Regions from separate parts of the Actinoallomurus sp. NBC_01490 genome, predicted to be linked through region 2. Evidence: predicted binding sites of a transcription regulator. Region 2 holds the regulator's gene; each other region holds the start of a gene.

Region 1 (10,165 bases), 5.8 Mb from region 2:
CGCGCGGGCGGCGCGGCCGAGCCGGTCTCGATCGGCGACGGCGCCTGGGGCGTCGAGGTGACGGGGGAGGACAACGGCTTCTCGGTACGCGAGCTGGCCGACGTCACCGACTTCGTCGGCCCGCATGTGTACCGCATGGAGGACGACCTGGTCCGCCAGCACTACGGCGCCGCGTTCATCTGCGAGCTGGCCGGGACGTACGGCCGGCCGGTCGTGCTGGAGGAGTTCGGCTGTTCCTCCGACTTCGTCTCCGACGACAACGCCGCGCACTACTACCGGCAGGTGCTGTACAACAGCCTGCTCGGCGGCGCGACCGGCTGGCTCGGCTGGAACAACACCGACTTCGACCTGGTGGACCAGCCGCCGTACAGCCACCATCCGTTCGAGCTGCACTTCGGGCTGACGCGGGCCGACGGCACGCCGAAGCCGGCGCTGGAGGAGATGCGCCGGTTCGGCGCGACGCTCGCCCGGGTCGACCTGGCGGCCTGCGAGCGCGCCGCGACCGACACCGCGCTCGTCGTGCCCGCGGTGCTGGACGCCGGTTTCCCCTTCACCCAGGCCGCCGACCGTACCGACGTGTTCGGCGCGCTGCGGCAGGCGTACGTGACCGCGCGGGCCGCCGACCTGCCGGCGGGCCTCACCCGCGAGAGCGACGGCATCGCGCCGGACGCGCGGCTGTACCTGGTGCCGTCGGCCAAGCAGCTCACCGGGCCGGGCTGGCACCGGCTGGAGGAGCTCGCCGAGGGCGGGGCCGTCGTGTACGTCTCCTACTGCGCGGGCTCGCACGGCTGGCAGCGCGGCCCGTGGTACTCCCACATGAACGCGATGTTCGGGGTCGAGCACCGGCTCCGGTACGGCCTGGCCGACCCGATCGAGGACGACGTCGTCGAGCTGACCTTCACGGCCGCCCTCGGCCCGCTCGCCGAGGGCACGACGCTGGCGTTCCGCGCCGCCGGCACCGAGCACAGCCGCTCGTACCTGCCGGTCCGGCCCACCACGGCGGAGGTCGTCGCGGTGGACGGCCATGGGCGGCCGGCCGTGCTGCGCCGCCGGCACGGCGACGGCTGGCTGGTGCTGTGCACGTACCCGCTGGAGCACATGGCGGCGGTCACCCCGCGGGTGAACCCCGAGCCGACCTACCGCCTCTACGACGCGCTCGCCACGCTCGCCGGGGTGCGCCGCCCGGTCACCGTCGCCGACCCGCGCGTGTCGGCGGACGTGCTGGTCCGCGCCGACGGCACTCGGTTCGCCGTGCTGGTCAGCCAGGCCGGCGAGGAGCTGAAGGCCGTCGCCGAGGTCGCCGCCGCCTCCGCGGGGGCCGAGCCCGCGCGTGAGGAGGTGGCGCTGGAGCCGTATGGTGTGCACGTGCTGGAGCTTCGACCTTGACCGACGTGCGTGAGACGGCGTCCGCGACCCCTGCGACCTCCGCGACCGCCGCAGAGACCAACGATCCGGCCGCGAGCGTGCTCGCCATCGACATCGGCGGCACCAAGCTCGCCGCCGCGCTCGTCCGCCCCGACGGGCGCCTCGGCCCCCTCGCCACCCGCCCGACGCCCAAGGGCGACGCCGAGGAGGTGTTCGCCGCCCTGGCGGCCGTCGCCACCGAGGCGGTCGGCGGCGAGGAGGTGTCCGGCGCGGGCATCGGTTCGGCCGGCCCGCTCGACGCCATCGCCGGCACGGTCAGCCCGGTGAACATCCCGGGCTGGCGCGGCTTCCCGGTGCGGGACCGGCTCGCCGCCCTGCTGGGCGGCCGGCCGGTCGCCCTGGTGAACGACGCCGTGGCGGGCGCGATGGGGGAGTACCACCACGGCGCGGGCCGCGGCGTCCGCGCCATGCTCGGCATGGTGGTCTCGACCGGCGTCGGCGGCGGTCTCATCCTCGACGGCCGCGTGTACGCCGGGGCCACCGGCAACGCCGGGCACATCGGGCACACGGTCGTCGACCTCGGCGGTGACCCGTGCCCGTGCGGTGCCCGCGGCTGCGTCGAGACGATCACCTCCGGGCCCGCGATGGTCCGCTGGGCGCTCGCCAACGGCTGGTCCGGCGCGGAGACCACCGGCGTGGCGCTCGCCGCCTCCGCCCGTGACGGCGACTCCGTGGCCCTGGCGGCGTTCGACCGCTCGGCGCGCGCGCTGGCCGCCGGCATCTCCTCCGCCGCCGCGCTGTGCGACCTCGACCGTGTGGTGATCGGCGGCGGCGTCGCACGAGCCTGGGACCTGCTCGAACCCCCGCTGAGGGCCGCCATGGCCGACTACGCCGGGCTCGCCTTCGTACGCCGCGTGGAGATCGTCCGATCCGCGCTCGACGGGCAGGCCGGCCTGCTCGGCGTCGCCGCCCTCGTCCACCACCCCGAAACGGCCTGACATGGAACTTCTCGACAATCCGATCCAGGAGTACGCCTGGGGGTCGCACGAGGTGCTCGCCGAGTTCCTCGGCCGTCCCGCCCCCACCGAGGCGCCGCAGGCGGAGCTGTGGATCGGCGCGCATCCGGCCGCGCCGTCGCGACTGCGGTCGGGCCGGCCGCTGGGCGACGTCATCGCGGCCGACCCCGGCGCGGCGCTCGGCGACGCGTCCGTGTCGGCGTTCGGGCCCCGGCTGCCGTTCCTGCTGAAGGTGCTCGCGGTGGCCGAGCCGCTCTCGCTGCAGGTCCACCCCGACCGGGAGCAGGCCGAGCGGGGCTTCGCCGCCGAGACCGCCCCGGAGGGCGACCCGTCCCGCAACTACAAGGACTCCTGGCCCAAGCCGGAGATCCTGTGCGCGCTGACCGACTTCCGCGCGCTGTGCGGCCTGCGCGACCCACGCGAGAGCGCCGCGCTGCTGGCCCCGATCGCCGCGCTGCGGCCCGTCGTGGACCTGCTCACCGCCGGTGACCTGCGGGGCGCGGTCGAGACGCTGCTGACCTGGCCCTCGCCGAAGGACGTGGTGGCCGAGGCCGCCGCGGTCGCTCCCGAGCCGTACGCCTCGCTCGCCGCGCGTCACCCCGGCGACATGGGCGTGCTCGTCGCCATGCTGATGAGCGAGGTACGGCTTCGGCCGGGCCAGGCGCTGTACGTCCCGCCGCGCCGTCCGCACGCCTACCTCAGCGGCACCGGGGTGGAGCTGATGGCCGGCTCGGACAACGTGCTGCGCGCCGGGCTCACGCCCAAGCGCGTCGACGTGCCCGAGCTGCTGTCCGTCGCCTCGTTCGAGCCGGGCCCGCCGGACGTGATCGAGCCCGAGCACCGCGAGGGCGAGGACGTCTACGTCACCCCGGCGCCGGAGTTCCGGCTCTCGCGTCTCGACGCCGCCCGGCGACCCGTGCTGCCGGCCGCCGGCCCGCAGCTGCTGCTGTGCGCCGAGGGCGGCGTACGGCTCCGCCGCGACGAGCAGGAGCTGGAGCTGCGGCGCGGCGACGCGGTGTTCGCCGGGCACCGCGGCGGCCCGGTCGAGGTGACCGGGTCCGGCACGGTCTTCCGCGCGAGCCTGCCTAGGGTGTGAGGCGTTCGGCGAGCCAGGCGAGGGCGAGCGGGTAGCGGTACTCGATGGCGCCGTGCCCGGCGTCGAACAGCTCGAAGTGGACGTCGTCGTCGGCGACACCGGCGGCCTCGACCGCGCGCCGGAACGCTACCGCGCCGAAGTCGAGGTGGTACTCATCGCGGGTGCCGGCGTCGATCCAGATGCCGCGCAGCGACCGCAGCGCCTCGGCGTGCTCGGGGCGCGCGGCCATCAGCACGGGGTCCCAGGCCAGCCAGCGCTCCCAGACCTCGGGGATCACGTTGCCGGTGTCGTCGAAGGGCAGCCGTACGGTGCCGTCCTCGTCGGCGGAGTAGGCCGCGGAGTAGCCGTACTGCTCGATCAGGGGGAGGTCGGTGTCCTTGGTGCCGGCGATCCGGCCGCGGAAGTCGGCCAGGAAGGCCTCCACCGACCCGTCGTAGGAGTCGCGCAGCTGCCGCGCCGCCTTGGGGAAGTGCGGCCGGTAGCAGACGTCGAAGAGCGCGTCGCCCGCGTGGGTGGCCAGCGCGCCGAACACGTCCGGCCGCAGCATCGGCGTGATCATCGCGCCGTAGCCGCCGCTGGACTTCCCGCTGATCGCGCGGTGGTCGCGGCTCGCCAGCGTGCGGTAGCGGGCGTCGACGTAGGGCACGACCTCGTCGCACAGGTAGGAGTGGTAGCGCCCGGTGCCGGGCGAGTCGAGGAACTGGCTGCCGCCGACCGAGGTCCAGGCGTCGACGTAGACGACGATGACCGGCGGGGCCTCTCCGCGGGCGAACACCTGGTCGGCGAGCTCGGGAAAGGTCGGCCGCCACGGCGCGCGGTTGTGCCACATGGGCAGCTGGCCGGTGTAGCCCTGGATCACGTAGACGGACGGGTAACGCCGCTCGGGCTCCTCGTCGTACCCCGGCGGGACGTACACCTCCAGCGGGCGCTCGTGCGGGTCGCCGAGAGGGTTGCCGCGCAGGAGGTCACTGCTGAGGATGTGCTCGTCGATGCGTCCGGCGAACTCGGCCGACCAGGGCAGCATTCGTGCTCCTTCGTTCGGTTACGCGTCCGACCGTATCCCGCGCCCGAGCCTGTTCTCTCCCACCGACCGACCTCCCTGTTCTTCCCAACCAACCGACCCCGACCGACCTCCCAGGACGGCCGCGGGGGACCGACCCCCGCGGCCGTTCGGAGCAGTTACGTCAGTGCTCGCTCACGATTTCGAGGATGCTCACTTCGACGCAGTCCGCCCCCTGCGAGCTGCGGCTGCTCGTGCGCCAGCCGGTGTCCGCGAGATCGGGGTCGCAACCCATCCCCCACCTCTCCTTTCATGGTGAACCGATCATCCCCGTGGGTACGGGGACGTTTTCTTGAACTCATCCGCGATCGCGGCGATGAAGTCGGTCGACTCGTCCGGCGGCAGCGCGGCGGCTCGTAGATGGTCGAACCAGGTGGTGTGGCGGCGGACGTCTCTGTCCTTCTCCAGGAAAATGTTCCCCGCGGGCGAATCGACGTACACGACGTCCAGATCCGTCGGATCGGGGAAGCCGATGATGGTGAAAGCGCCGCCGAGCCCGGGATGGGCGCCGCGGGCGAACGGCAGCACTTGGATCGTGACACTGGGGAGCTCGTCCGCCTCGAGCAACCGCGCGAGCTGGGCGCGCATGACCGTGACGCCGCCGATGGGCCGGCGCAGCACCGCCTCGTCGAGCACGGCCCACAGCTCCAGGGTGCCGGCGTCGGCGAGCATGGCCTGGCGCCGCTGGCGCAGGGAGATCATCCGGTCGATGTTGTCGGGGCTCTCGGTGGGCCGCCCGACCTTGATCAGCGCGCGGGCGTACTCCTCGGTCTGCAGGAGCCCGGGGACGAGGTGGGTCTGGAAGGTGCGGAGCGAGGCCGCCGAGGCCTCCAGCCCGACGTAGGTGTCCAGCCCCGCGGACAGCACCGATTCGTACTCGGTCCACCAGCCCCGCTGCTGGGCGTCCTTGGCCAGGGTGAGCAGCTGCTCGCGCTGGGCCGCGTCGCCGACCTTGTACAGGTCGAGCATGTCGCGCACGTCCCTGATCCGGGCGACGGACTTGCCGGTCTCGATGCGGCTGACCCGCGACATCGAGCATTCGAGGTGCTTGGCGACATCTTCGATCATGAGGCCCGAGGCCTCACGCAACCTGCGGAGTTCCATGCCCAGTCGGCGACGGCGGACGGTGGGGCTTTGCGCGTCGGACATCGAGCACCTCCAGAGCGACCGTCCGGGACGGGGGGTTGAACGAGGGGTGGTGGACGGGAAGAGGAGCCGCTGCGGGCGGTGGCGGCGGACGACGGATCATCTGTCCGGGCCCGTTGACCGCTGAGGAAGCGTAGGCGGGATCGAGGGGAGATGGACGGAGTTTTTGCCCGACACTACCGCTATGCCTCATTTAAGCGGATTGTCGTGAAAATAAGCGTTACGCACCGTTGTCGTACGAGTACCTCTTGCCACGACATCGCACTTTACCTGTTCAATGCTATGTCGCTCATCCTTTTGTCGGGTAGCGGAGCTCCGAAACGGTGATCTGACGGTGCGGGACGCCGGATCCGCACGGCGCGTCGCGGTCGGATCACCGATCGGCGCCGGTCGCCCTCTTCCCAAAACGTCGATGCGAACGTATGTTCGATGACGCCTGTCTTCCCCCGGGCACTTCGGCGGCGTTCGACCGGGAAGGCGGCGACGAGACGTGTGGACGGTGTCCGGATGAGCCGGGCGTACGGCGACCCGGTCGAGGTGTGGCGGGCCGACGGCCGGCCGTCACGGTTCGTCTGGCACGGGCGTCTCTACACCGTGCTGCGCGTCCTGGACCACTGGGTGACCAGCCGCGACTGGTGGCGCGACCGGAACCCGGACGCCGAGGAACCGGCCGCCCGGGAGTTCTGGCAGGTGGAGGCCACCCCGGACCACGAGATCGGCGTGTACGAACTCCGCTACGACGAGGCGAGCGACACCTGGATGCTGTCGCGCGCCTGGGACTGAACCCGCCGGCGTCTCGTAGTGTTCACGCGTGATCAATACGCGGGTGGTCCTGCGGCCCGTCACGCAGGCGGACCTCGATCTCTTCGAGGCCGAGTTCTCAGGCCCCGAGGGGACCGGCGTTCACCAGTGGTTCGGGTACCGCAGCCCCGTCGACCTGCGGCGCCGGTTCGCCGAGACGGGACTGCTCACGCCGGACGGCGGCACTCTCACGGTCTGTGCAGAGGACGGCGACGTGGCGGGCCGGGTCGAGTGGTTCAAGAGTTCGTGGGGCCGTCCGGAGACGTCGTGGTGCTGGACCGTCGCGATCGGGCTGCGGCCGAGCTGCCAGGGCCGGGGGATCGGCACGGAGGCGCAACGCCTCCTGGTGGCCTACCTGTTCGACCACACGCGCGCCCAGCGGATCCAGGCCTTCACCGACAGCGGCAACCTCGCCGAACAGCGGGCACTGGAGAAGGCGGGCTTCGAACGGGAGGGCGTCCTCCGCCAGGCCCAGTGGCGCGCCGGACACTGGCACGACCAGGTCCTCTACTCGACGCTACGTCCCACAACGGTGGGTGACGAAGGTCGGGGTGCTGACAAGCCGTGAGAACGGCCCGCAGGTTCTGGATGGGGCGCCGGCGCTTACGCGGGCACCATGGCGCGGATCGCCTTGAGGGTCGGTTCGTCCTTCACGCCGGCGATCAGCAGGGTGGTCACGGGGGAGTCCAGCCACAGCTCCAGCCGTTCGCGGATGCGGTCCAGCGGGCCGAGCAAGGAGATGGCGTCGGCCAGGGCGTCCGGTACGGCCTTGACCGCCTCGTCCCGGCGACCCGCGAGGAACAGGTCCTGCACCCGCGCGGCCTCCTCGGCGTACCCCAGCCGGCCGATCAGGTCCAGGTGGAAGTTGCGGTCGCGGGCGCCCATGCCGCCGATGTAGAAGGCCAGCGGGATCTTGGCCACCTCCAGCGCGGCCGTCAGGTCGTCGGTGACGATCGTGGTGACGGTCGCGGCGATGTCGAAGCCGTCCGGGCGGTCGCGCAGTGACGCGCCGAAGACCGGTTCGATGCATTCGGGGTCGACGAACAGCGGCAGCCAGCCCTGGGCGATCTCGGCCGACAGCGCGACGTTCTTCGGGCCCTCCGCGCCGAGGTAGACCGGGATGTCCGGGCGCACCGGGTGCGCGATCGACTTCAGCGGTTTGCCCAGGCCCGTCACCCCGTCGCCCGCCCCGTACGACCGCAGCGGCAGCGGGTAGTGCGGGCCGGGACTGGTCACCGGTTCGGCGCGTCGCCACACGTCGCGCAGGATCTGGACGTACTCACGGGTGCGCGCGAGCGGACGGGCGAACGGCACGCCGTACCAGCCCTCCACCACCTGCGGCCCGGACGCGCCGAGCCCGAGCGTGAGCCGTCCGCCGGACAGCGCGTCGAGGGTCAGCGCGTGCATGGCGGTTGCGGCCGGGGTGCGTGCCGACATCTGCGTCACCGCCGTGCCCAGGCCGATCCGCGAGGTGCGCGCGCCGTACCAGGTCAGCGTGGTGAAGGCGTCCGATCCGTACGCCTCCGCGGTGAAGACCTGGTCATAGCCCAGGCGCTCGGCGGCGAGCACGGTTTCGGTGTCGTCAACGGGGTCCCGCTGCCAGTAGCCGAGGTTGATGCCGAGCCTCATGCGCACCTCCGGAAGAAGTAGAACGTGTTCCATTCAAACAGGAACAGACCGGCATACACCTGTCGAGGACGGATCGGCTGTGTGCGATGCTGTGCGTCGGCGGTACGCGGAGGAACCCGGTGAGACTCCGGGGCTGTCGCGCAACTGTGACCGGGGAGTTCGCCCTCACCGACGGCCACGGCGTAAGCCGGAAGGCCGAGGGCGGGTGACGATCCGGGAGCCAGGAGACTCCGGCCGCCACCTGCAGGCCACCTACGGGCGCGCAACCCGAGGAAGGACGAACACCGGGTGAACACCTACCCGTTCTCCGCCGTGGCGGGGCTCGAGGACCTCAAGCTCGCCCTGCTGATCAACGCGGTGTCGCCGTCGGTCGGCGGCGTCCTCGTACGCGGCGAGAAGGGCACCGCGAAGTCGACCATCGTCCGTGCGCTCGCCGGGCTGCTGCCGGCCATCTCCGCCGTGGCGGGCTGCCGGTTCTCCTGCGACCCGGACGCGCCCGACCCCGAGTGCCCCGACGGCCCGCACGACGACGCGGAACGGCACGAGCGCCCCGCCCGGCTCGTCGAGCTCCCGGTCGGCGCGTCGGAGGACCGCCTCGTCGGCTCGCTCGACATCGAGCGGGCGCTCACCGAGGGCGTGCGCGCCTACCAGCCCGGCCTGCTCGCCGCCGCGCACCGGGGCGTGCTCTACGTCGACGAGGTGAACCTCCTCCACGACCACCTGGTGGACCTGCTGCTCGACGCCGCGGCGATGGGGCAGTCCTACGTCGAGCGCGAGGGCGTCTCGGTGCGGCACGCCTCCCGGTTCCTGCTCGTCGGCACCATGAACCCCGAGGAGGGCGAGCTGCGTCCGCAGCTGCTCGACCGGTTCGGGCTGACCGCCGAGGTCGCCGCCACGCGTGACCCCGACGAGCGCGCCGAGGTCGTACGCCGGCGCCTCGCCTACGAGGCCGACCCGGCCGGGTTCACGGCCGACTGGGCGCGCGCCGACGCCGAGCTGGCCTGGCACATCCAGGCCGCCCGCGACCGTCTCCCCGAGGTCGTGCTGTCCGACGGCGCGCTGCGGCAGATCACCGCGGTCTGCGCGGAGTTCGAGGTCGACGGGCTCCGGGCCGACCTGGTGATGGCCCGCGCCGCGATCGCGCTGGCCGCCTGGCACGACCGCGGCGCCGTCACGCCCGCCGACGTACGCCTCGCCGCCCGCCTCGCGCTGCCGCACCGGCGGCGCCGTGACCCCTTCGACGCGCCCGGCCTGGACGAGGACCGGCTCGACGACGTGCTGGACCGCACCGGCGACTACGACACCGAGGAGGACCCCCGGCCCGGCTCCACCCGGCCGAAGCCTCCCTCGCCGCCCGTCCCCGAGCCCCGGCCGCCGGCCGAGGAGGACGGCTCGGAGATCACCACCGAGGACCCCGAGCCCGAGCCCGAACCGGAACCCGACCCGGACACCGATCCCGACGGCCCGGGTTCCGGTACGCCCCTGCCCGACGCGGTGGACCTGCCGGCCGAGGGGGCCCTGGTCGACATCGGCCAGGCGCTGTCGGGCAACGCGGCGTCCCGCGCCGACCGGCCGAAGACCTCCCCGGCCGACGCCGCCTACCGGCCGCGGCTGTTCGTCGTGCCGGGCATCGGCGAGGGCGCGCCCGGCCGCCGCTCCCGCTCGCGCACCCCGTACGGCCGTACGACCGGCGCCCGGCCGGGCTTTCGCACCGTGCACCTCGCCGGCACCCTCTTCGCCGCCGCGCCCCATCAGCGGTCGCGCGGGCGCAGCGGACCGGGCCTGGTGATCCGCGCCGACGACATCCGCGAACCGGTCCGCGAGGGCCGTGAGGGCAACCTCGTGCTGTTCGTCGTCGACGCCAGCGGCTCGATGGCGGCCCGGCGGCGCATGCGCGCGGTCAAGGGCGCCGTGCTCAGCCTGCTCCTCGACGCCTACCAGCGGCGCGACAAGGTCGGCCTGGTCACCTTCCGGGGGCGCGACGCCGAGACGGCCCTGCCGCCGACCTCCTCGGTCGAGGCCGGCGCGCGCCGCCTGGAGGACCTGCCGACG
Region 2 (10,165 bases):
GGTGTTGTTCACGATCTGCATCGACCCGCCGCCGACGAGCTTCTTGAACTTCACCAGCGCGAGGTCGGGCTCGATGCCCGTCGTGTCGCAGTCCATCATCAGGCCGATCGTGCCGGTCGGCGCCAGCAGCGAGGCCTGGGCGTTGCGGTAGCCGTTCCTCTCGCCGACCTTGAGGCACTCCTGCCACTGCCGGGTCGCCTCGGTGTGGATGGCCTTGTCGATCTCGTCGAGCGTGCGGACCTGGTCGTTGGCCGCGGCGTGCTTGCGCATGACCCGCTTGTGGGCCTCGGCGTTGCGCCCGTAGCCGTCGTACGTGCCGACGACGCCGGCGATTTCGGCGGAGCGCCGGTAGGCGACGCCGGTCATCAGCGAGGTGATGGCCGCGGCGAGCGCACGGCCGCCCTCGGAGTCGTACGCGTGGCCGGTCGCCATCAGCAGCGCACCGAGGTTGGCGTAGCCGATGCCGAGCTGGCGGTACGCCCTCGTGGTCTCAGCGATCTTCTCGGTCGGGAAGTCGGCGAAGGTGATGGAGATGTCCATCGCCGTGATGATCAGCTCGGTGAGCTTGACGAAGTTGTCGACGTCGAAGGTGTTGTCGTCGTTCAGGAACTTCAACAAGTTGATACTCGCCAGATTGCACGACGAGTTATCAAGGCTCATGTATTCGGAACAAGGGTTACTTGCGGTGATGCGCCCGGTTTCCGGGTTGGTGTGCCAGTCGTTGATCGTGTCGTCGTACTGGATGCCGGGGTCGGCGCACTCCCAGGCCGCCTTGGCGATCTTGTTGAAGAGGCCCTTCGCGTCGACGGTGTCGATCACTTCGCCGGTCAGGCGGGCCCGCAGGCCGAAGGAGGAGCCGGACTCGACGGCGCGCATGAACTCGTCGCTGACCCGGACGGAGTTGTTGGCGTTCTGGTACTGGACGCTGACGATGTCCTTGCCGCCGAGGTCCATGTCATAGCCGGCGTCGCGGAGCGCGCGGATCTTGTCCTCCTCGCGCGCCTTCGTCTCGATGAACTCCTCGACGTCGGGGTGGTCGACGTCGAGCACCACCATCTTGGCCGCCCGCCGGGTGGCGCCACCGGACTTGATCGTGCCCGCCGAGGCGTCGGCGCCGCGCATGAACGAGACCGGGCCGCTCGCGGTGCCACCGGAGGAGAGCAGCTCCTTGCTGGACCGGATGCGGGAGAGGTTGACACCCGAGCCGGAACCGCCCTTGAAGATGACACCTTCTTCCTTGTACCAGTCCAGGATGGACTCCATCGTGTCGTCCACCGACAGGATGAAGCACGCGCTCACCTGCTGCGGCGACGAGGTGCCGACGTTGAACCACACCGGCGAGTTGAAGCTGAACACCTGGTGGACCAGTGCGTGCGTCAGCTCGTGCTCGAAGATCTCGGCGTCTTCGTCGCTCGCGAAGTAGCCGTGCTTGCGGCCGGTCTCGGCGTACACCCCGACGACCCGATCGACCAGCTGCTTCAGGCTCCACTCCCGCTGCGGCGTGCCGACGGCGCCCCGGAAGTACTTCGAGGTGACGATGTTGGTCGCGTTCACCGACCAGAACTCGGGGAACTCCACACCGCGCTGCTCGAAGTTGACCGAGCCGTCGCGCCAGTTGGTCATGACGACGTCGCGGCGCTCCCACCGGACCTCGTCGTACGGGTGAATGCCGGGCCGGGTGAAGATGCGGCGCATCTTCAACCCCTTGCGGCCGCCCCTCCCGCGCCGTGCCTGGCCGCTCACCGTCTCCGTCATGACCTCCCCCTTCTCAGGCCGAACCGGCCCATTCCAAGGATTACCTCGTACAACACGCAATCGGGCGCCGGTGTTACCGGTCGCGCTCCGCCGCGCGAAGAGTCTCGATTTCCTTCTCGAAGTCGTCGATCGACTCGAACCCCCGGTAGACGGAGGCGAACCGCAGATAGGCGACCTCGTCCAGCTCGCGCAGCGGCCCCAGGATGGCCAGCCCCACGTCGTGCGAGCGCATCTCGGCGGTGCCGGTGGCCCGGACGGCCTCCTCGACACGCTGTCCGAGCTGAGCCAGTGCGTCCTCCGTCACCGGGCGCCCCTGGCAGGCCCGGCGCACCCCGGCGACGATCTTGTCGCGGGAGAACGGCTCGGTGACTCCGCTGCGTTTGGCGACCATCAGGAGTACGGTCTCCTGGGTCGTGAAACGACGACCGCACTCGGAGCACGACCGGCGCCGCCGGATCGCCGCGCCGTCGTCGGTGGAGCGACTGTCGATCACCCTGCTGTCGGGGTTGCGGCAGAACGGGCAGTGCACGGTCGATCCCCCTCCCCCGGCGTTACGTCTCGATTACAGCGGCTTCACTGCGTAACCACAACCTGTGGTGAACTACATCCGTGTAACTACTAGATGTTGTGGTCTACCGTACGGCTCCGCAGAGGCCTCCGCAACCTCGTCGGCAACAGGAGCACGAAGAGCCCGCTCACGTCACGGCGACGTCGGCGTGTCGCGCCCTCGCCCGGCGAGGGGAACCGGCGAGCGGCGAGGCCGTCAGCGCGCGGGAATGTAGACCTTCTGGCCCGGATTGACGACGGCGCCGGACAGGGCGTTGAGGTCGATGATGCGCTGCACCGTGACGCGGGGGTCGACCTCCGGCCGGGCGCGTACGGCGATGCCCCACAACGTGTCGTGCGGCCCCACGACCACCGACTCACGGGCGACCGCCGGCCCTCTCTCTCCGCCCGACGTGGCACGGGCGCCGTGCCGCGCCCCCGTCCAGAAGCCGGCGAGGAGCACCAGGGCCACGGCACCGACCACGACGACCCGGCCGCGCCGGGTGAGCCGCACGGGCGCGGCGGGATGAGGCCGAGCGGATGAGTTCATGCCTCCCCCTTCGTCGGAGGAGAGACCCGACACACGTGTTCGTCGATTCGCTCGCTCATGTCGATCTCCCCTCGCCGAGTCGAAAGAGATTTCGATCGAACATCAGTACGAGTTGTACCGCGAGAGCCGACGAATTTCCAGGACATCTTCGAACAGGTGTTTGATCATTTAGCGCGAAGGCGCTAACGTCCGTGTACAGGAACGAAATACCGGCGACAGCGCGTCACCGGAGCACAGTCATCCAGCGGAGACATAGATGAGCAAGGTTCGGGAAATGCCCGACGGCCCGCGCGACGAGTCGGGGCTGACGGCACGCCAGCGCAAGGTTCTGGAGGTGATCCGCGACTCCGTCCAGCGCCGCGGTTACCCTCCGTCGATGCGCGAGATCGGCGAGTCGGTCGGGCTGACGAGCACCTCCAGCGTGTCGCACCAGCTGCGCGCGCTGCAGCGCAAGGGCTTCCTGCTGCGCGACCCCAACCGCCCGCGCGCCGTCGTGGTCCGCATGCCCGGCTCGGCCGCCGTACGGAGCGAGCCGGAGTCGTACGAGACGGCCTCGGGGCAGGAGACGGCGACCCGTCCCGCGCCCGCGTACGTGCCTCTCGTGGGCCGCATCGCCGCCGGTGGCCCGATCCTGGCCGAAGAGGCCGTGGAGGACGTCTTCGCACTGCCCAAGCAGCTCGTGGGCGAGGGCACGCACTTCCTGCTCAACGTCACCGGTGACTCGATGATCGAGGCCGCGATCGCCGATGGCGACTGGGTGGTCGTCCGCCAGCAGCCGGTGGCCGAGAACGGCGACATCGTCGCCGCCATGATCGACGGCGAGGCGACGGTCAAGACGCTGAAGCGCCGCGACGGCAAGGTGTGGCTGATGCCGCACAACCCGGCGTACGACCCGATTCCGGGCGATGACGCGACGATCCTCGGCCGGGTCGTCGCGGTGCTGCGCAAGATGTGATCGACGCGTCTCCGGACTGTGCACGGTGAGGGCGCCCCGCCATGGGGTGCCCTCACCGCATTTTGATGTCGCCTTTGCGGGCATTCGCCCCGCCACGGCGTGCGTCCGGTCTCGCAGCGCCGCCGACAGGCGGGGCTGCGAGACGGGCACTACGCCGGGACGATGTTGACGATCTTGGGAGCGCGGACGACGACCTTGCGGATGCCGCGGTCGCCGAGGGCGGCCTGGATCTTCTCCGACGCCAGCGCCAGCCGCTCCAGCTCCGTCTCGCCGATCTCCGGAGAGACCTCGAGCCGGTCGCGGACCTTGCCCGCCACCTGGACCACACAGGTCACCGACTCCTGGACCAGCAGGGCCGGCTCCGCCGTCGGCCAGCCGGCCTTGGCCACGGAGCCGTCGCGGCCCAGGCGCTCCCACATCTCCTCGGCGGTGTAGGGCGCCACCAGTGACAGCATCACCGCCAGCGTCTCGGCCGCCTCGCGTACGGCGGGGTCGGCCGGGCCCGCACCGGAGTCGATCGCCCGTCGGGAGGCGGTGGTCAGCTCCATCATGCGGGCCACCGCGACGTTGTAGCGGTGCGCCTCGACCAGCCGGGTGACCTCGTCGATCGTGCGGTGGGTCACCTTGCGCAGCTCGCCGTCGCCCGAGGCCGGGGCGGCGCCGGGCACCGAGGCGACGTCCGCGGCCACCCGGTGCGCGCGGGCCAGGAACTTCACCGCGCCGGACGGCGACACGTCGGCCCAGTCGATGTCGTCCTCGGGCGGCCCGGAGAAGATCATCGTCAGGCGCACCGCGTCGACGCCGTACTCGGCGATCTGCTCGCCCAGGTCGACCAGGTTGCCGGTCGTCTTGGACATCGCGGAGCCGTTGAGGATCACCTGGCCCTGGTTGACCAGCCGGGTGAACGGCTCGACGCAGTCCAGCATGCCCATGTCGTACAGCACCTTGGTGAAGAACCGGCTGTACAGCAGGTGCAGGATCGCGTGCTCGACCCCACCGGTGTACTGGTCGACCGGCATCCACCGGCGGACCTTCTCGACGTCGAACGGGCCCTCGGTGTAGTCCGGCGAGCAGTAGCGCAGGAAGTACCACGAGGAGTCGACGAAGGTGTCCATCGTGTCGGTGTCGCGCTTGGCCGCGCCGCCGCACTTGGGGCACGCGACGTTGACCCAGTCGGTGGCCGCCGCCAGCGGCGAGACGCCGCGCGGCGCCAGGTCCGCGCCGCGCAGGTTGTCCGGCAGGCGTACGGGCAGCTGCTCGTCGGGGACCGGGACCTCGCCGCACGCCTCGCAGTGGATGATCGGGATCGGCGTGCCCCAGAAGCGCTGCCGGGAGATCAGCCAGTCGCGCAGGCGGTAGTTGACGGCCGCCTTGCCCAGCCCGCGCTCCTCCAGGATCTCGGTGATCCGCGGGATCGCGGCGGACTTGGTCAGGCCGTCCAGCGGGCCGGAGTTGACCAGCTCGCCCTCGCCGGGGGTCGCGACACCGGACTCGGCGGGGTCGGCCTCGCCGGTGTGCACGACCACCCGCACCGGCAGGTCGAACCGGCGCGCGAAGTCCAGGTCGCGCTGGTCGTGCGCGGGCACCGCCATGATCGCGCCGTGGCCGTACTCCGCCAGGACGTAGTCCGAGGCCCACACGGGCATGCGCTCGCCGTTGACCGGGTTGATCGCGTAGCGGCCCAGGAAGACGCCGGTCTTCTCGCGGTCGGCGGCCAGCCGCTCGACCTCCGACTCGCGCGCCACCGTCTGGCGGTACGCCTCGAACTCGGCCCGCTGCGCGGGCGCGCAGATCTCGTCGGCCAGCGGGGCGTCGGCGGCCACCACGAAGAACGTCGCGCCGTACAGCGTGTCGGGCCGGGTCGTGTAGACGGTGACCGGCTCGTCGCGGCCCTCGATCTCGAACACGACGTCGGCGCCCTCGGACCGGCCGATCCAGTTGCGCTGCATCGTCAGCACGCGCTCGGGCCAGTCGAGGCCGTCCATGTCGGCCAGCAGCCGGTCGGCGTACTCAGTGATCTTGAAGTACCACTGGGTCAGCAGGCGCTTTTCCACCAGGGCGCCACAGCGTTCGCAGTGGCCGGCGATGACCTGCTCGTTGGCCAGCACGGTCTGGTCGTTGGGACACCAGTTGACCCGGCCGCCCCGGCGGTAGGCCAGGCCGCGCTCGTAGAAGCGCAGGAACAGCCACTGGTTCCAGCGGTAGTACTCCGGGTCGGAGGTGTGCAGCCGGCGCGACCAGTCGAAGGAGATCCCGTAGCGGTGGAACGACTCGGCCTGCGTGTCGATGTTGGCGTACGTCCACTCCGCCGGGTGGGAGTCGCGCTTGATCGCGGCGTTCTCGGCGGGCAGGCCGAAGGAGTCCCAGCCGATGGGGTGCAGGACGTTGAAGCCGTGCTGGTTCCAGTAGCGGGCGCTCACGTCGCCGATGGCGTACGCCTCGGCGTGGCCCATGTGGAGGTCGCCGGAGGGGTAGGGGAACATGTCCAGCGCATACTTGCGAGGCCGCTCATCACCGGGGTCCTCGCCGGCGGTGAAGGGTTTCAGCTCCTCCCACCGGGCCTGCCATTTCTCCTGAATCGCCCGTGGGTCAAAGTTCTCGTCGGCGCCAGTCATCGTTCCTCGTCTGATTCGCACGGCTTCGGCTCCACGAAACTGTGCCCCTTAGAAGGTCTCTCCGCATGAGAAGGCCCCTCGCACAGGAGGGGCTGCCGCGTCGACCGATCGGTTACGTCAACGCGGCCGGCTAAGGAGCAGCCGAGAGCGCATATCCCAAGACTAGCGCAGGCGCAAGCAAGAACCGTCGTGCTTTGACGCCACGGGTGACGCCGCCCTTCCTCACGGGCCAGCTTACTTTTAGGAAGGTTTCCAGTAAATTTCCGAGCAGGGTCCCCGCCAGGACTCCCCATCCGAGGAGGTCACCCATGCACGGAAAGCTCGCCCTGGCCGTCGCCGGCGCCGCGGCCGTGGCGGTACCCCTGCTCACCGCCACCCCCGCCTTCGCCCACGGCTACACCACCTCACCGCCCAGCCGCAGCTACCGCTGCGCCCAGCACCAGGTCACCGACTGCGGTCCGATCCAGTACGAGCCGCAGAGCGTCGAGGGCCCGAAGGGATTCCCCCAGGCCGGCCCGGCGGATGGTCAGATCTGCAGCGCGAACCACACGGAGTTCGCCCAGCTCGACGACCCGCGCGGCGGCGCCTGGCCGGCCGCCTCGATGACGAGCGGCGCCTCGTACGGCTTCTCGTGGACCTTCACCGCCATCCACGCGACCACGTCGTTCCGCTACTTCATCACCAAGACCACCTACGACCCGACCAAGCCGCTGACCCGGGCCGCCCTGGAGTCCACGCCGTTCCTGCAGGTGAACTACGGCGGTCAGCGGCCACCGAACCCGCTCACCCACACCGGCACGCTGCCGGCGCGGCACGGCCGCCAGCTGATCCTCGCCGTCTGGGACATCGCCGACACCGGAAACGCCTTCTACTCCTGCGCCGACGTCGTCTTCAGCTGACCGCTCCGCTGCGATATCAATGGGAACCTCCCCATTGATATCGCAGCAGGAGGCGCCGATGCTCAACCTCTCGGTCGTTCTGGACGACGCCGCACGCGACAACCCCGACCACGAGGCGCTGGTCTTCGGCGACATGCGTCTGTCCTACGCGTTCGTGAACCAGATCGCGAACCAGGTCGCGAACCTCCTGCGCGCCCGCGGTGTGCGGCCGGGCGACAAGATCGCACTCGCCTGCCCCAACCTGCCGTACTTCCCGATGGTCTACTTCGGGGCCCTCAAGGCCGGCGCCGTGGTCGTGCCGCTCAACGTCCTGCTGAAGCGCCGGGAGATCGCCTACCACCTGGAGGACTCCGAGGCGAAGGCCCTGTTCTGCTTCGAGGGCACGCCGGAGCTGCCGCTGGGCGAGGCGGGCTGGGGCGCGTTCGGCGACGTGCCGGGCTGCGAGCACTTCTTCCTGCTGCCCGCCACTCCCCTGGCGACCGAGGTGCCGTACGGCGAGTCGATCTGGGCCGCGCTCGCCGGGCAGTCGCAGGAGTTCGAGACCGCGCGGACGGACGCCAACGACACGGCGGTGATCCTCTACACGAGCGGCACGACCGGCCGGCCCAAGGGCGCCGAACTCACCCACCAGAACATGCTGCTCAACGCGATGGTCTGCGACAGCATGTTCGAGACGGCCGGCGACGACGTCTTCCTGGCCGCGCTCCCCCTCTTCCACGCGTTCGGCCAGTCCGTGGTCCTCAACACGGGCTTCCTGCGGCACGCCACGATCGTGCTGATGCCGCGCTTCGAGGCGGGCGCCGCGCTCGACCTCATGCTCGCGGAGAAGGTCACGTTCTTCGCCGGGGTCCCCACGATGTACTGGGGGCTGCTCACGCACGAGGGCGGGCACACGCAGGAGGACCTCGAGCGGATCGCCGCGTCCCTCTCGACGGCGTCGAGCGGCGGTGCCGCCCTGCCGCTGGAGGTCCTGAACCGGTTCGCCGAGCGCTTCGGGGTGAACATCCTCGAGGGGTACGGCCTGTCGGAGACCTCGCCCGTCGCCTCCTTCAACCGGCCCGACCGCCCGGCGCGCGCGGGCTCGATCGGACGGCCGATCTGGGGCGTGGAGATGAAGCTCGTCGACGAGGACTGGAAGGACGTGGGCGACGGGCCGGGCGAGATCGCCATCCGCGGGCACTGCGTCATGAAGGGGTACCACCGGCGCCCGGAGGCCACCGACGAGGTGCTGCGCGACGGCTGGTTCCGTACCGGCGACATCGCCCGGCGCGACGAGGACGGCTATTACTACATCATCGACCGCTCGAAGGACATGATCATCCGCGGCGGGTTCAACGTGTATCCGCGGGAGATCGAAGAGGTGCTGATGACGCATCCCGACGTCTCGCTCGCCGCCGTCGTCGGGATCCCGCACGACACCCACGGCGAGGAGGTCAAGGCGTACGTCATCCCGGTGCACGGCGCCACGATCAGCGAGGACGCGCTGGTCGCGTGGGCCCGGGAGAACCTCGCGAACTACAAGTACCCGCGCGTCGTGGAGTTCCGCGACGAGCTGCCGATGACCGCGACCGGGAAGATCCTCAAGCGCGAGCTTCGCTAATTCCGTACGCTTACGACCCGTGAAGACCTTGATTGCCGCCGCTGCCGTGTTCGTCCTAGTGGCGGCGGCGGCGACCGTCTTCCTGTTGAACCGCCACACCGACAGCGGCCCGGACGCCTTCGCCGGGGCCTACCCGTTGGTCACCGCCGACCCGACCGGCGTGCCCGCGCTGTCCTGGCGGCCCACCGGCACGCCGGCGGGCCCCCTGCCGACCTTCCGCGGCTCCGGATCGCCGGTGACCGGGACGATCACCGACCGGCAGAGCGGGATCTCCTACGCCCTGCTGGGGTCGCCCTGGAAGCGGCTCACCTCCCGGCTGAGCTCGGCCCACACCTCCGGCGAGGAGGTCGACAGCAGGCGCAAGGACTCCAAGCACTTCTGGTACGCCGCGGTCTACGTCGGCCCGCTCGACCCGAAGCTCGCCGTCGCCGGTCCGCAGCGGCTGCGCGCCGCCGCCGAGCTCACCGGGAAGGAATTCGTCGACGAGCTGTACAGCGACGACGGCCGGCGGCAGGAGCTGGCCGGCGCCGCGATGACGGTCGACCACCGGGCCGCCTGGGTCAGCGCGTTCCGGATGACCCACACGGCGGCCGGTGACCGCGTGGAGAAGGGCCAGACCGAGGTCGTCGTCGCGGTCGACACCGGCCGCCGGATGCCCGCGATCGTGGAGATCACCATCCCGAGCAACCAGCCGAACCTGCTGCCCGACATCAACCACGTGGTGCGCTCCCTCCACGTGGTGCGCTGAGTCCCCGGCCGGCCGAGTCCTACAGCTCGTACGGCAGGCGCTTGATGCCGTTGATGAAGCTCGACAGCAGGCGGTCCGGCGGCGCGGTCGAGCGGATGCCCGGCACGTGGCGGAACAGCTCGCGGAACATCACGCCGACCTCGCGGCGGGCCAGGTGGGCGCCCAGGCAGAAGTGCGGGCCGGGCCCGCCGAAGCCGATGTGGGGGTTCGGGTCGCGGGTGATGTCGAACACCTCGGGGTCGGTGAACACCGCCTCGTCGCGGTTGCCGGACCAGTAGTACAGCAGGAGCTTGTCGCCCGCCTTGAACTCGTGCCCGTTCAGCTCGGTGTCGCGCGTCGCCGTACGGCGCATCCAGATCACCGGCGAGGCGTAGCGGACGATCTCCTCGACCGCGCTGGGCAGGCGCGTCTCGAAGTCGGCCAGCAGCAGCTCCCGCTGGTGCGGGTGGACGGTGAACAGCTTGAGCCCGTGCGCGATCGCGTTGCGGGTCGTCTCG
Region 3 (10,165 bases), 4.4 Mb from region 2:
GCAGGGACTCGGCGCGGCACTGCTGCAACCCGCGGTCCTCGGGCTCATCGGCACGACCTTCCCCGCGGGTCCGCAGCGCAGCCGCGCGCTGGTGGTCTGGGGTTCGGTCGGGGCGTCGGGTCTGGCCGCCGGGGCCGTCCTCGGCGGCCTGCTGACGACGGCGTCGTGGCGGCTCACCTTCGTCGTCAACGTGCCCCTCACGCTCCTGTGCGCGCTCGGCGCCGCCGTCTGGGTCGGGACCGGCCGGGGCCATCGGCCGACCGGCCGCATCCCGATGCTCGCCTCCGTGGTCGGTACCGGCACCGTGCTCACCCTCGTCATCGGCCTCAGCCTCGGCTCCGACCGCGGCTGGGCCTCCGCGCCGACGCTCGTCTGCCTCGGCCTGGCGGTCGCGTTGTTCGCGGTGTTCGTCCGCAACGAGCGGACCTCGCCCAACGTCCTGATCGAGCACGTCCTGCGGCGCACGCGCTCGCTGCGGTCCGGCGCGGCCGCGACCGCGCTGTACATGGCCAGCGTCGGTTCGGAGTTCTACCTGCTCACCCTGCTGCTGCAGACGACGAAGGGCTACTCGCCGCTCGAGGCGGGCGCCGCGTTCCTGCCGATGGCCGCGATGGTGACCGCCGGCAACACCGTCGCGGGCCGTGCCGTACGGCGGATCGGCCCGGACGGCGTCCTCGTCGGCGGGTTCGCCACCGCCACCGCCGGCCTGCTGTGGCTGGCACTCAGCCTGGGCGGTTCCTCGTACGCCGCCGACCTGCTGCCCGGCCTGCTGATCAGCGGCTTCGGGCACGGAGTCATCTACACCGGGATGTTCATCATCGGCACCCACGACGTGCCGCCGGAGCACCAGGGCACGGCGGGCGCGCTGCTGACGACCTCGCAGTACCTCGCCGGCGCGCTCACGGTCGCCGTGCTGACACTCGCGCTCGGCCCGTCGCCGGACGACGCGCGGTTCCGCGTGGCCTTCCTGCTCACCACCGGGGCGGCGGCAGCGGGCATGCTCCTCGCCGCCGCGCGCGGCCGGGGGAGCGCGGCGCGCGGCTAAGCGTTCCTTACCTGGGTGGACGCCGCCTGCGCCCCGGTGAACCGGTACTCAGCGATCCCGTGCCCTGATGGCCCACGGCCGTACCATCGGGAAGAATCGTGCTTGATCAACGAGCAGGCGCAGCGCCGCGTCCGCCGTGGGGGAGGGGCGCGGCGGTTCATCGGGAGGGAAGCGGCCAATGGCGATCGAGATGCGGCGAGCGGCGGTACTGGCGCTGCACTGGCAGGTCAACGTCGTCCGTCGCGACGGCTACTTCGGTGGCATGCTCGGCGAGCCGGTCGAACGCAGTGGTGTGATCGGCAGGGCGGCGCGCTTCCACGAGGACGCGAGCCGGGCAGGCGTTCCGGTTTACTTCACGCGCTTCACGATTCCCGAAGACGAGGGCGAGCTGGTTCGTAACACCGCCTTCATGCGGGCCGTCGCGGACGCGCAGGAAAGCTTCCGGCCGTACGCGCCGGGTGCGCGGATCATTGACGAGATGGACCATCTCGCGAAGGCGGGCAACGTGGTCGACAACCAGAAGCTGTCCGGGCTCGCGGGCAACGATCTGGCGCAGCGTCTGCGCGACGAGGGCGTCACCACGCTCTTCGTGACCGGGGTGGCGACCAACCTGACCGTCGAGCAGACGGCCCGCCACGCCACGGATCTCGGATTCCACGTGCATCCGGTGACCGACTGCGTGACGGCCGCGAGCGAGGACGTGCACCTGGCCTCGCTGGCGAACCTGGATCTCGCGACGGCGGGGTGCCTGCCGGCCGACGAGTGCATGGCCGCGCTGGTGGGTGAGCACCGGCCATGACACCGAGGCCACGTGAGGGTCACGACAGAATCCACACCCGGGCGGTCCCGCTGCCGCTGGCGAGGGTCTTGCCGTCGGGGCTGAAGGCGACCGAGTGCACGGCGCCGGTTTGGCTGGGGACGGTGGCGATGTTGTGTTGAGTGGCGACGTCCCATAGCCGAATGGTGCGATCGTCGCTGCCGCTGGCGAACATATTGCCGTTAGGGCTGAACGCCACGGACCGCACGTTGCTGGTGTGGCCGGCCAGACTCGCGATGTTGGCGTGCGTGGCGACGTTCCACAGGCGAACGGTGTCGTCAATGCCGCCGCTGAGGAGGGCTTTCCCGTCAGGGCTGAACGCCACCGAGTTCTCGCCGCTCAGGGGACCACCGACCTTGAGGGCGGCGATGTCGGTGTGAGTGGCGGCCTTGTACAGCAGGATGACGTTGTCCACACAGCCGCCGGCGAGGGTCTTGCCATCCGGGCTGAAGATCACCGCGTGCACGTCCCCGGTGTAGCCGGGGAGCGTGAAGGATTCGTACGGGCTGGTGCTGTCCTGGTCGGTCTCGCTCGTGGTGTGGGTGACCTTCCTTCCAGCGGAGTGGTGGTGGTCGGGAAGGAGGAAGGCGGTCGCTGAAGCGCCGGCGGCGACGGCGAGACCGACACCGCCCAGGATCAAGGTGCGCCGGCTCGGACCGGAGGGTGGAGGGTCGTGCCGCGCGCCCTTTTCGTCCCGGGTCGCGGTCGGGGCGGTCGCAGCCGCCGGGAGCATCATCGGGGTGCGCGCGGGTGGCGCGGAGGAGGCCGACTGGGGGACCGGGACGGATTCAAGGCCAGAGAGGACACCACGGAGGGTCGCGGTGACCTCGGTGGCATCGGCCGGCCGGTCAGCGGGGTTCTTGGCCAGCAAGCGCTGCAGCAGGTCATCGAGCGCGGGGGAGACCCCCGGACGCTTGTCCCGCAAGCGCGGAGGCAGGCTGTTGAGGTGCTGGTCGCGCAACAACTCGACGGACGGGCCGGGGAACGGCGGGGCTCCGGTCAGGATGGCGTACAGGGTCGCACCGAACGCGTACAGGTCAGTGCGGGCGTCGGCGTGATCTGCCCGCCACTGCTCGGGGGCCATGAACGCCGGCGTGCCCAGCACCCCGCCGGTCATGGTCAGGCCACTGGTCGCCCCGGCGTGGCGGGCAAGGCCGAAGTCGCAGATTTTCACCGCGCCATCGGCCAGACGCATGAGGTTGGTCGGCTTGATATCGCGATGCACCACACCGTTGTCGTGTGCGTAGGCCAGCGCATCGGCGACCTCGGCCATGAGCGAGACCGCGGAACCGACCGGCGGCCCGCCGGGACACTCGGCGAGCAGCGCATTGAAATCGCGGCCGTCCAGCAACTCCATGACGACATAAGGCCGGCCGTCATGATCTTCGATGTCGTGGACCACGGTGATGCCCGGATGCCGCCGCAGTGCGACCGTCGTTCCTTGACGGACACCCACTCGACCTTTTGTTCAACCTGCGCCGTCGGTCGGCTCGTGAGCCGGTCGGAACACGGGAATCACCGAGCTCGGCCCGGCGTCAGGGAGCGATCATGGTCGAACATGTGTTTGAACGCGTCGCGTAGACTGAGGTCATGACGCTTGCGCTCCAGGGGTCCCTGCTGGACTGCGGCGACGAGATCGAGCTCGGCGTGCTCGGCTCGTCGGTGCGGCGCACGGTGCTCGACCGCGGAGCGTGGATCGACCTGCGGCCGGGCTGGGTGACCGGCTCCGACGTCCTGTTCGACCGCCTCGCCCGCGCCGTGCCGTGGCACGCCGAGCGCCGGCACATGTACGACCGCGTCGTGGACGTCCCGCGACTGCTGAAGTTCTACGGCGAGGACGAGGAGCTGCCCGAGCCGATCCTGCGCGAGGCGCGCGACGCGCTGACCGCGCACTACGCACGCGAACTCGGCGAGCCGTTCCGCACCGCGGGGCTCTGCCTCTACCGCGACGGTGCCGACAGTGTCGCCTGGCACGGCGACCGCATCGGGCGCGGACGTCGCGAGGACACCATGGTCGCGATCGTCTCGGTCGGCGCGCCGCGCAGCCTGCTGCTGCGCCCGCGCGGCGGCGGTCCAACGCTGCGCCACGACCTCGGTCACGGCGACCTCCTCGTCATGGGCGGCAGCTGCCAGCGCACCTGGGAGCACGCGATACCCAAGACCGCCCGCCCGGCCGGCCCGCGGATCAGCATCCAGTTCCGCCCCCGCGGCGTCCGCTGACCGCGCGGCGGCCTGTCTCCCTGATGGGGGAGTGGCCGGCGCGTGCGACGTCCACTGATCGCACAGGGGTGGCCCGCGAGAGCCTCTGTCGGGGGACGGTCGAGGGGTTGCCGGATCCGGCCAATCTCCTCCACCCCTTCCGGTGCCCTCCACACTCCTGAGCTGGCAAAAGCGGGGAATTCGCCGGTTTCACCGGCACGGTCGGGATACTTTTCCACCTTTTCTAATGCGGACGCGGAAGATATCTACCTACTAATGGGTATCCATGCCGACCCGGAAGGAGAAGCCCCGCCGATCCCCCGCGGTTCCCTGCCGCCGCGACCCGACGCGAACGCATCGCCCGCGGGAGTGCACGACAGTCCCCAGGTCTCCCCCTCCTTGGAGGATCACGTGGCACTACGCAAGCGCTCATCCCAAACGGCGCGCAGATCGCGTCTCACCGTCCTGTCCGCGGCGGCCCTGCTGTGCGGCGCGCTCCTGGCGACCGCCCGGCCCGCCGGCGCCTCCGCCGACCCGATCACCCATCCCGAACGTGACTGGCTGGGTTCGCAGGTGGCCAAGCACGAGCCGGGCTCCGGCCGGATGCTCGTCCGGCCGAACGTCGTCCAGACCCCCGGCCTCGATGTGAGCGGCTGGCAGGGCAACGTCGACTGGGCCTCGGTGGCGGCGAACGGCGCGCGGTTCGCCTACGTCAAGGCGACGGAGTCGACGACCTACACCAACCCGTACTTCTCCCAGCAGTACACCGGCGCGTACTACGCGGGCATCGTGCACGGCGCGTACCACTTCGCCACGCCCGACACCTCGTCCGGCGCCGCCCAGGCCGACTACTTCGTCGCGCACGGAGGCGGCTGGTCCAAGGACGGCATGACCTTCCCCGGCATGCTCGACATGGAGTGGAACCCCTACGGCGCCGCCTGCTACGGCCTGTCCGCCGCCGGGATGGTGAACTGGATCCTCTCGTTCAGCAACGAGTACCACGCGAAGACCAGCCGCTGGCCGGTCATCTACACCGCGACCAGCTGGTGGAGCCAGTGCACCGGCAACACCGGCGACTTCTCCTCCACCAACCCGCTGATGCTCGCCAACTACAACGGCTCACCGGGCCCGATGCCCTACAACTGGGGCTTCCAGACCATCTGGCAGTACGCCGACTCCGGCGTCTTCCCCGGAGACCAGGACTACTTCAACGGCGACTACTCGCGCGTCAAGGCCCTCGCGAACGGTTGACCCGCCGGACCGGGTTCCGTCCCGCCGGGCACGCCCGGCGGGACGGATCCTCCCCTGACCTCCGGCGCGAGCCGGAGCCCCCGCACCGCCGCCCCGGCGGCATCACACAGGAAGAGAGGCAGCGCACCCTCCGGCGGCGGCCGGAGTCCGTGCGCGGACACCAGTTGACGTCCTCCCACGCCTGAAGGCGGGGATTCCAACCCGATCACCTACACGCAGGAGGGAACAGGTTGAGGTTCGCGGTTCATGGCCCCGCCCAATGGCTGGAGGGCTCCCCGCTCGGGAGGTCGGTCGGGGTCGGTTGGTCGGGGCAGGAACGTCACGGCACGTCCTGCCGCGATGTTCTTGGCCGCGTTCACGTCCGCGTGATCGGTATGCCCGCAGGCGCGACAGCGAAAGACCGCTTGGCTCTCACGGTTGTCCGCTGCGCGATGCCCGCAGGCATGACAGGTCTGGGATGTGTACGCGGGATTGATCTTTTCTACCCGGCCGGCGGCTTTGTGCTCCAGACGGGTCGCCAACTGGCCCCATCCGGCTGCGTGGATGGATCGGTTGAGTCCGGCTTTGGCCCGCACGTTCGCCCCCGGTGCGGCGATGGTGCCGCGTGCGGAACGCACCATGTTGCCGATCTTGAGGTCTTCGATGCGGATCAGGTCGAAGCGGCGGGCCAGATCGGTGGAGGTCTTCTCGACCCAGTCCTTGCGCCGGTCGGTCTGGCGGGCTTTCAGCCGGGCGATCGCGGTCTTGACGCGCCTGCGCCGGTTCGACCCACGCTGCGCCCGGGCCAGCCGGCGTTGCAGACCCACCTTCGGGATCCGAACCTCACCCACCTTGCGGGACGGCCGCCGAACATCCCAGTGACGGCCGCGCTGCCCGACGATCCGGAACCCTGCATGGACGCCCGCCTTACGCCACTTCGGACGCCGATGGGTCCCGGCGAAGAAATTCGCCATGGCCTGGGCGAAGTCACGCAATGCCTGCTGCTGCACCGTCTGGGACCCCGCCGCCAGCCACTCGAACTCTCTCCTGGCCTCGGTCAGCTGCCGGGACTGTTCGGCATAGCCCGGCGCGCTCGCCCGTCCCGGCCGCCAATGCCGGTGCTGCTCCACCGCCAAATTCCATACATACCGGGCGTGCGCGCAATGCTCCAGCAACACCGCCTCCTGAGCAGGCGTGGGCTGAAGCCGAAATCGCATGCCACGACGCTAACCACCACCACCGACATTTCGAGGAGGGAGCGGCGTTTCCACCCCGGCCGCAAGGCCGGGGTCTCAACGCCGCGCAGCCGATGAACGAAAACTCGATCACCCGGCGCAACGCCCTGCTCGCCGGCGCCGGCGCGGCCTTCGCGACGGCCGGCCTGGCCGGGAGCGCGCGGGCCGCCGGGCGGAGCACCGTACGGCCCGCCGCCCTGACGCCGGAGCAGCAGGCCGGGCAGCGGGTCATCTACTCCTACTCGGGCACGACCGTCCCGCAGTCGCTCCTGGACGCGATCTCCGGTGGCCGGGCCGCGGGCGTGATCTTCTTCGGCGACAACATCTCGAGCCTCGACCAGATCGCCTCGGTCTGTGAGCAGCTGAACGAGGCCAACGCCGCCGGCCCGGTCGGCGCGCCGCTGCTGCTGATGACCGACCAGGAGGGCGGCCAGGTGCGCCGCCTGCCCGGCGGGCCGGCGATGTCGGAGAAGGAGATCGGCCAGTCGTCCGACCCGGTCTCGGCGGCGACCAGCGCCGGGGACGAGGCCGGCGCGCTCCTCGCGAGCGTCGGCATGAACGTCAACCTCGCCCCGGTGCTCGACGTGTACCGCAAGACCGGCGACTTCGAGGACCAGTACGGCCGCTCGTACAGCAAGGATCCGGCCGTCTGCGGTGAGCTCGGCAGCGCGTTCATCACCGCGCAGCAGCGGCACAAGGTGGCGGCGACGGCCAAGCACTTCCCGGGCCTCGGCTCGGCGTCCAAGAACCAGAACACCGACTCCGTGCCCGTCACGCTCACCGCCTCCGCGTCCACGCTGCGCTCGGTCGACGAGGCGCCGTACAAACCGGCGATCAGCGCGGGCGTCAAGCTCGTCATGCTGTCCTGGGCCACCTATCCGGCCCTCGACCCGGACTACCCGGCCGGGCTGTCGTCGACCATCGTCCAGAACGAGCTGCGCGGACGCCTCGGGTACACGGGCGTCACCATCACCGACTCGCTCACCGCCGGCGGTCTGGCGAACTTCGGCACGACGGCGCAGCGCGCGGTCGCCGCCGCCAAGGCGGGCATGGACCTGCTGCTCGTGTGCGGGGAGAGCCCGACGTACGGCCAGAGCGCGGTCACCGGCCTGGCCGACGCGCTGCGGTCCGGAACGCTCGGCCAGAGCACCTTCGACGCCGCCCGCACCCGCGTCACCAACCTGCGTAACAGCCTGGCCTGACGGCGTGGCCGGGGGCCCGCGGGCCCCCGGCTATTCGCCGGTCGTGCCGTCGACGATCTCGCGTGCGATGTCGAGGTGGCCGGCGTGGCGCGCGTACTCCTGGAGAAGGTGGAACAGGATCCGCGCCAGCGGCGGCGCCTGCTCCGGCTCGGTGAACCGGCCGCCGAGGCGCGCGACATCGGTCAGCGCCGCCCCCGCCGCCAGCTCGCGCGACCGGCGCACCTCCTCGTCGTAGGTGGCCAGGATCTCGGCGGCCGGGGCGTTCGCGGCGAACTCCTCCGCGTCGCCGTCCGCCGGCCACGGCACGACGTCCTCGGCGGCGAACCCCCAGCGCATCCAGCGGCGTTCGACCCAGCCGAGGTGCTGGACCAGGCCCAGCGGCGACCACCCCATCGGCGCGACCGGGGAGCGTAGTTCTTCCTCGGACAGGCCGTCGAGCTTGCGCCGTACGGTCTCGCGGTACCAGTCGAGGTAACCGAGCAGTAGCTCACGCGTGTCGGAGACCTTCATACCGGGCCCGTCGAGCGGGGCCGTCACCCACTCCGGCCGCATCACCGCTCACCCGGCGTCCGGGCGGGGGACTCCCCGGCCGGGAACAGGATCGGGCTGAGCAGGTGCCGGGTGCGCCCCGGCGACGGCGCGTTGCCCATCCGGGGTGCGATCACCGCACGCAGTTCGCCGATCAGCTGGGCGCGCTCCTCGTCGCTGAGCCAGATCGCGTGCTGCCGGTAGCCCACGAGGTCGGCGGCGGGATCGGCGTCGTCGCGGTCGAGGTAGGCGTTGTACTCCGCGAGCAGCGTGGCCATGGCCACGGCGAACACCCGGCGATGGTCCTCCACCGAAACCGACGCGGCCGTCTCGGCGTCGACGGTCGCCCGCGCCCGGTGCAGCCGGTAGCGGCGTTCGACCGCGCCGCGCGTCCGGTGCTCGTCCGCGACCTCGAGCAGGCCCCCGTCGGCCAGCAGGCCGACGTGCCGGTAGACCGTCGCCTTGGAGACGTCGGGCAGCAGGTCGCACAGCTGTGACGTCGTCAGCGTCCGGCCTCCGGACATCGCGTGCACGACCCGCAGCCGTACGGGATGCAGCAGCAGCTCCACGGCGTCCATGGCCCTATGTTCTCACGTCTGATACTTTTCTCAAACATGAGAACAATGGAGGCCGCGATGCCGCGTACGTCACCGGAGAGCCGGACCGCGCCACCGAGGGGACACCGCTACACCGTCGGCGGGCGGCGGCTGATGCTGCACCGCTCCGGCACCGGAGGCCCGGCGGTGGTGCTGCTGCCGGGGTCGGGCCTGGTCGGCCTCGACTACCTCAACCTGCACGACCGCATCGCCGAGCTGACCACCAGCGTGCTGTACGACCGGGGCGGCACCGGCTGGAGCGACCCGGCGGAGCTGCCCCGCACCGCCGCCGAGGTGACCGACGAGCTGCGCGACCTGCTCACCGTCGCCGGCGTGCCCGAGCCGTACGTGCTCGCCGGGCACTCGCTGGGCGGGGCGTACGCGCGTCACTTCGCGCAGCGCTTCCCCGGCGCGGTGGCCGGGCTGCTCCTGCTGGATCCCTTCCACGAGGACATGGTCACCCGCGCGCCCCGGCGGGTGCTCGACCTGCTGGCCGAGATGAAGAGCCGCGCGCTGCCCGAGCCGTCACGAGAGCAGCTCGACGCCGCACGCGGGCAGCTCCTCACGTTCTTCGAAGCCTGGCCGGACGACGTCCGGGTCCCGCTCGCCGAACACCACCTCGGGTCCTGGCGGACCGCCTGGCAGGAGGACGGCAACCTCTACGACGAGGTGTCCGCCGAGCTCCGGAGCGGGCCGGGCCTGCCCGACGTGCCGACGATCGTGCTGAGCGCGATGGGGCGCGACGCCGTCCAGGCCCACCTGTGGCCGGAGGACCTGCTCCGGGAGATCAACGACGGCAAGCGCGCCCTGCACGCGGAACTGGCCGCCTCGGTCCCGCGCGGTGAGCACCGCGTCCTCGAGGACGCCGGCCACGGCTGGCTCCACGAGGAACGCCCCGACGCCGTGCTCCAGGCCGTCACCGACCTGCTCGCCTGAACTAACTCAGGGTCGAGACGAAGCGCTCCGCGTCCGCCGCGGACATCCCGGTCTCGGTCTGGACGAGCGAGACCGCGCCCGCGAGGTCGCCGGCGTCCCGCATGGTCCGCGCCCGGTCGGCGACGCTGCCCTGGCCGCCCGGAGCGTACGGCAGGGGCTCGGGCAGCGGGCCGCTCTTGAGCGCGTCGACGATCCGCTTGGCGTCGACGAGACCCAGGCCCGTGGCCTGCCGGACCTCCTTGACGGCCAGGACCGGCTTGTTCTCCCCGAGCAACGCCCGCACGCGTACCTGCAGGTCGGCCGGCAACGCCATGGGCGGGTGCGCCCCGGGCGCCGCCTGCCCTCTCCCTCCCCGGGCAAGGCCCACCGAGATGATC

Evidence for each region. The regulator LexA, encoded in region 2, represses DNA repair genes until DNA is damaged. The targets are predictions, from matches to a motif close to TCGAACANNTGTTCGA.
Region 1: the regulator LexA is predicted to act here: its motif matches at 6,098-6,113, upstream of OG417_RS14220 (DUF6504 family protein).
Region 3: the regulator LexA is predicted to act here: its motif matches at 3,415-3,430, upstream of OG417_RS21680 (alpha-ketoglutarate-dependent dioxygenase AlkB).

The regions. Positions count from the first base shown of each region.
Region 1 covers NZ_CP109433.1:2,947,510-2,957,674, forward strand. Annotated here, with positions in the region: gene OG417_RS14195 (cellulase family glycosylhydrolase) at 1-1,386, shown strand, start outside; gene OG417_RS14200 (ROK family protein) at 1,392-2,363, shown strand; gene manA (mannose-6-phosphate isomerase, class I) at 2,365-3,477, shown strand; gene OG417_RS14210 (alpha/beta hydrolase) at 3,467-4,501, opposite strand; gene OG417_RS54300 (DUF397 domain-containing protein) at 4,662-4,772, opposite strand; gene OG417_RS14215 (helix-turn-helix domain-containing protein) at 4,802-5,686, opposite strand; gene OG417_RS14220 (DUF6504 family protein) at 6,191-6,466, shown strand; gene OG417_RS14225 (GNAT family N-acetyltransferase) at 6,495-7,052, shown strand; gene OG417_RS14230 (LLM class F420-dependent oxidoreductase) at 7,088-8,113, opposite strand; cobalamin riboswitch at 8,223-8,344, shown strand; gene OG417_RS14235 (magnesium chelatase subunit D family protein) at 8,402-10,165, shown strand, end outside.
Region 2 covers NZ_CP109433.1:8,936,521-8,946,685, forward strand. Annotated here, with positions in the region: gene OG417_RS41220 (vitamin B12-dependent ribonucleotide reductase) at 1-1,755, opposite strand, end outside; gene nrdR (transcriptional regulator NrdR) at 1,829-2,284, opposite strand; gene OG417_RS41230 (LysM peptidoglycan-binding domain-containing protein) at 2,519-2,851, opposite strand; gene lexA (transcriptional repressor LexA) at 3,108-3,806, shown strand; gene leuS (leucine--tRNA ligase) at 3,956-6,421, opposite strand; gene OG417_RS41245 (lytic polysaccharide monooxygenase auxiliary activity family 9 protein) at 6,730-7,320, shown strand; gene OG417_RS41250 (long-chain-fatty-acid--CoA ligase) at 7,379-8,920, shown strand; gene OG417_RS41255 (hypothetical protein) at 8,940-9,668, shown strand; gene OG417_RS41260 (cytochrome P450) at 9,688-10,165, opposite strand, start outside.
Region 3 covers NZ_CP109433.1:4,548,548-4,558,712, forward strand. Annotated here, with positions in the region: gene OG417_RS21665 (MFS transporter) at 1-1,045, shown strand, start outside; gene OG417_RS21670 (cysteine hydrolase) at 1,224-1,844, shown strand; gene OG417_RS21675 (WD40 repeat domain-containing serine/threonine protein kinase) at 1,864-3,318, opposite strand; gene OG417_RS21680 (alpha-ketoglutarate-dependent dioxygenase AlkB) at 3,453-4,082, shown strand; gene OG417_RS21685 (lysozyme) at 4,473-5,312, shown strand; gene OG417_RS21690 (RNA-guided endonuclease InsQ/TnpB family protein) at 5,522-6,508, opposite strand; gene OG417_RS21695 (glycoside hydrolase family 3 N-terminal domain-containing protein) at 6,601-7,728, shown strand; gene OG417_RS21700 (DinB family protein) at 7,759-8,280, opposite strand; gene OG417_RS21705 (helix-turn-helix domain-containing protein) at 8,280-8,834, opposite strand; gene OG417_RS21710 (alpha/beta fold hydrolase) at 8,871-9,788, shown strand; gene OG417_RS21715 (hypothetical protein) at 9,790-10,165, opposite strand, start outside.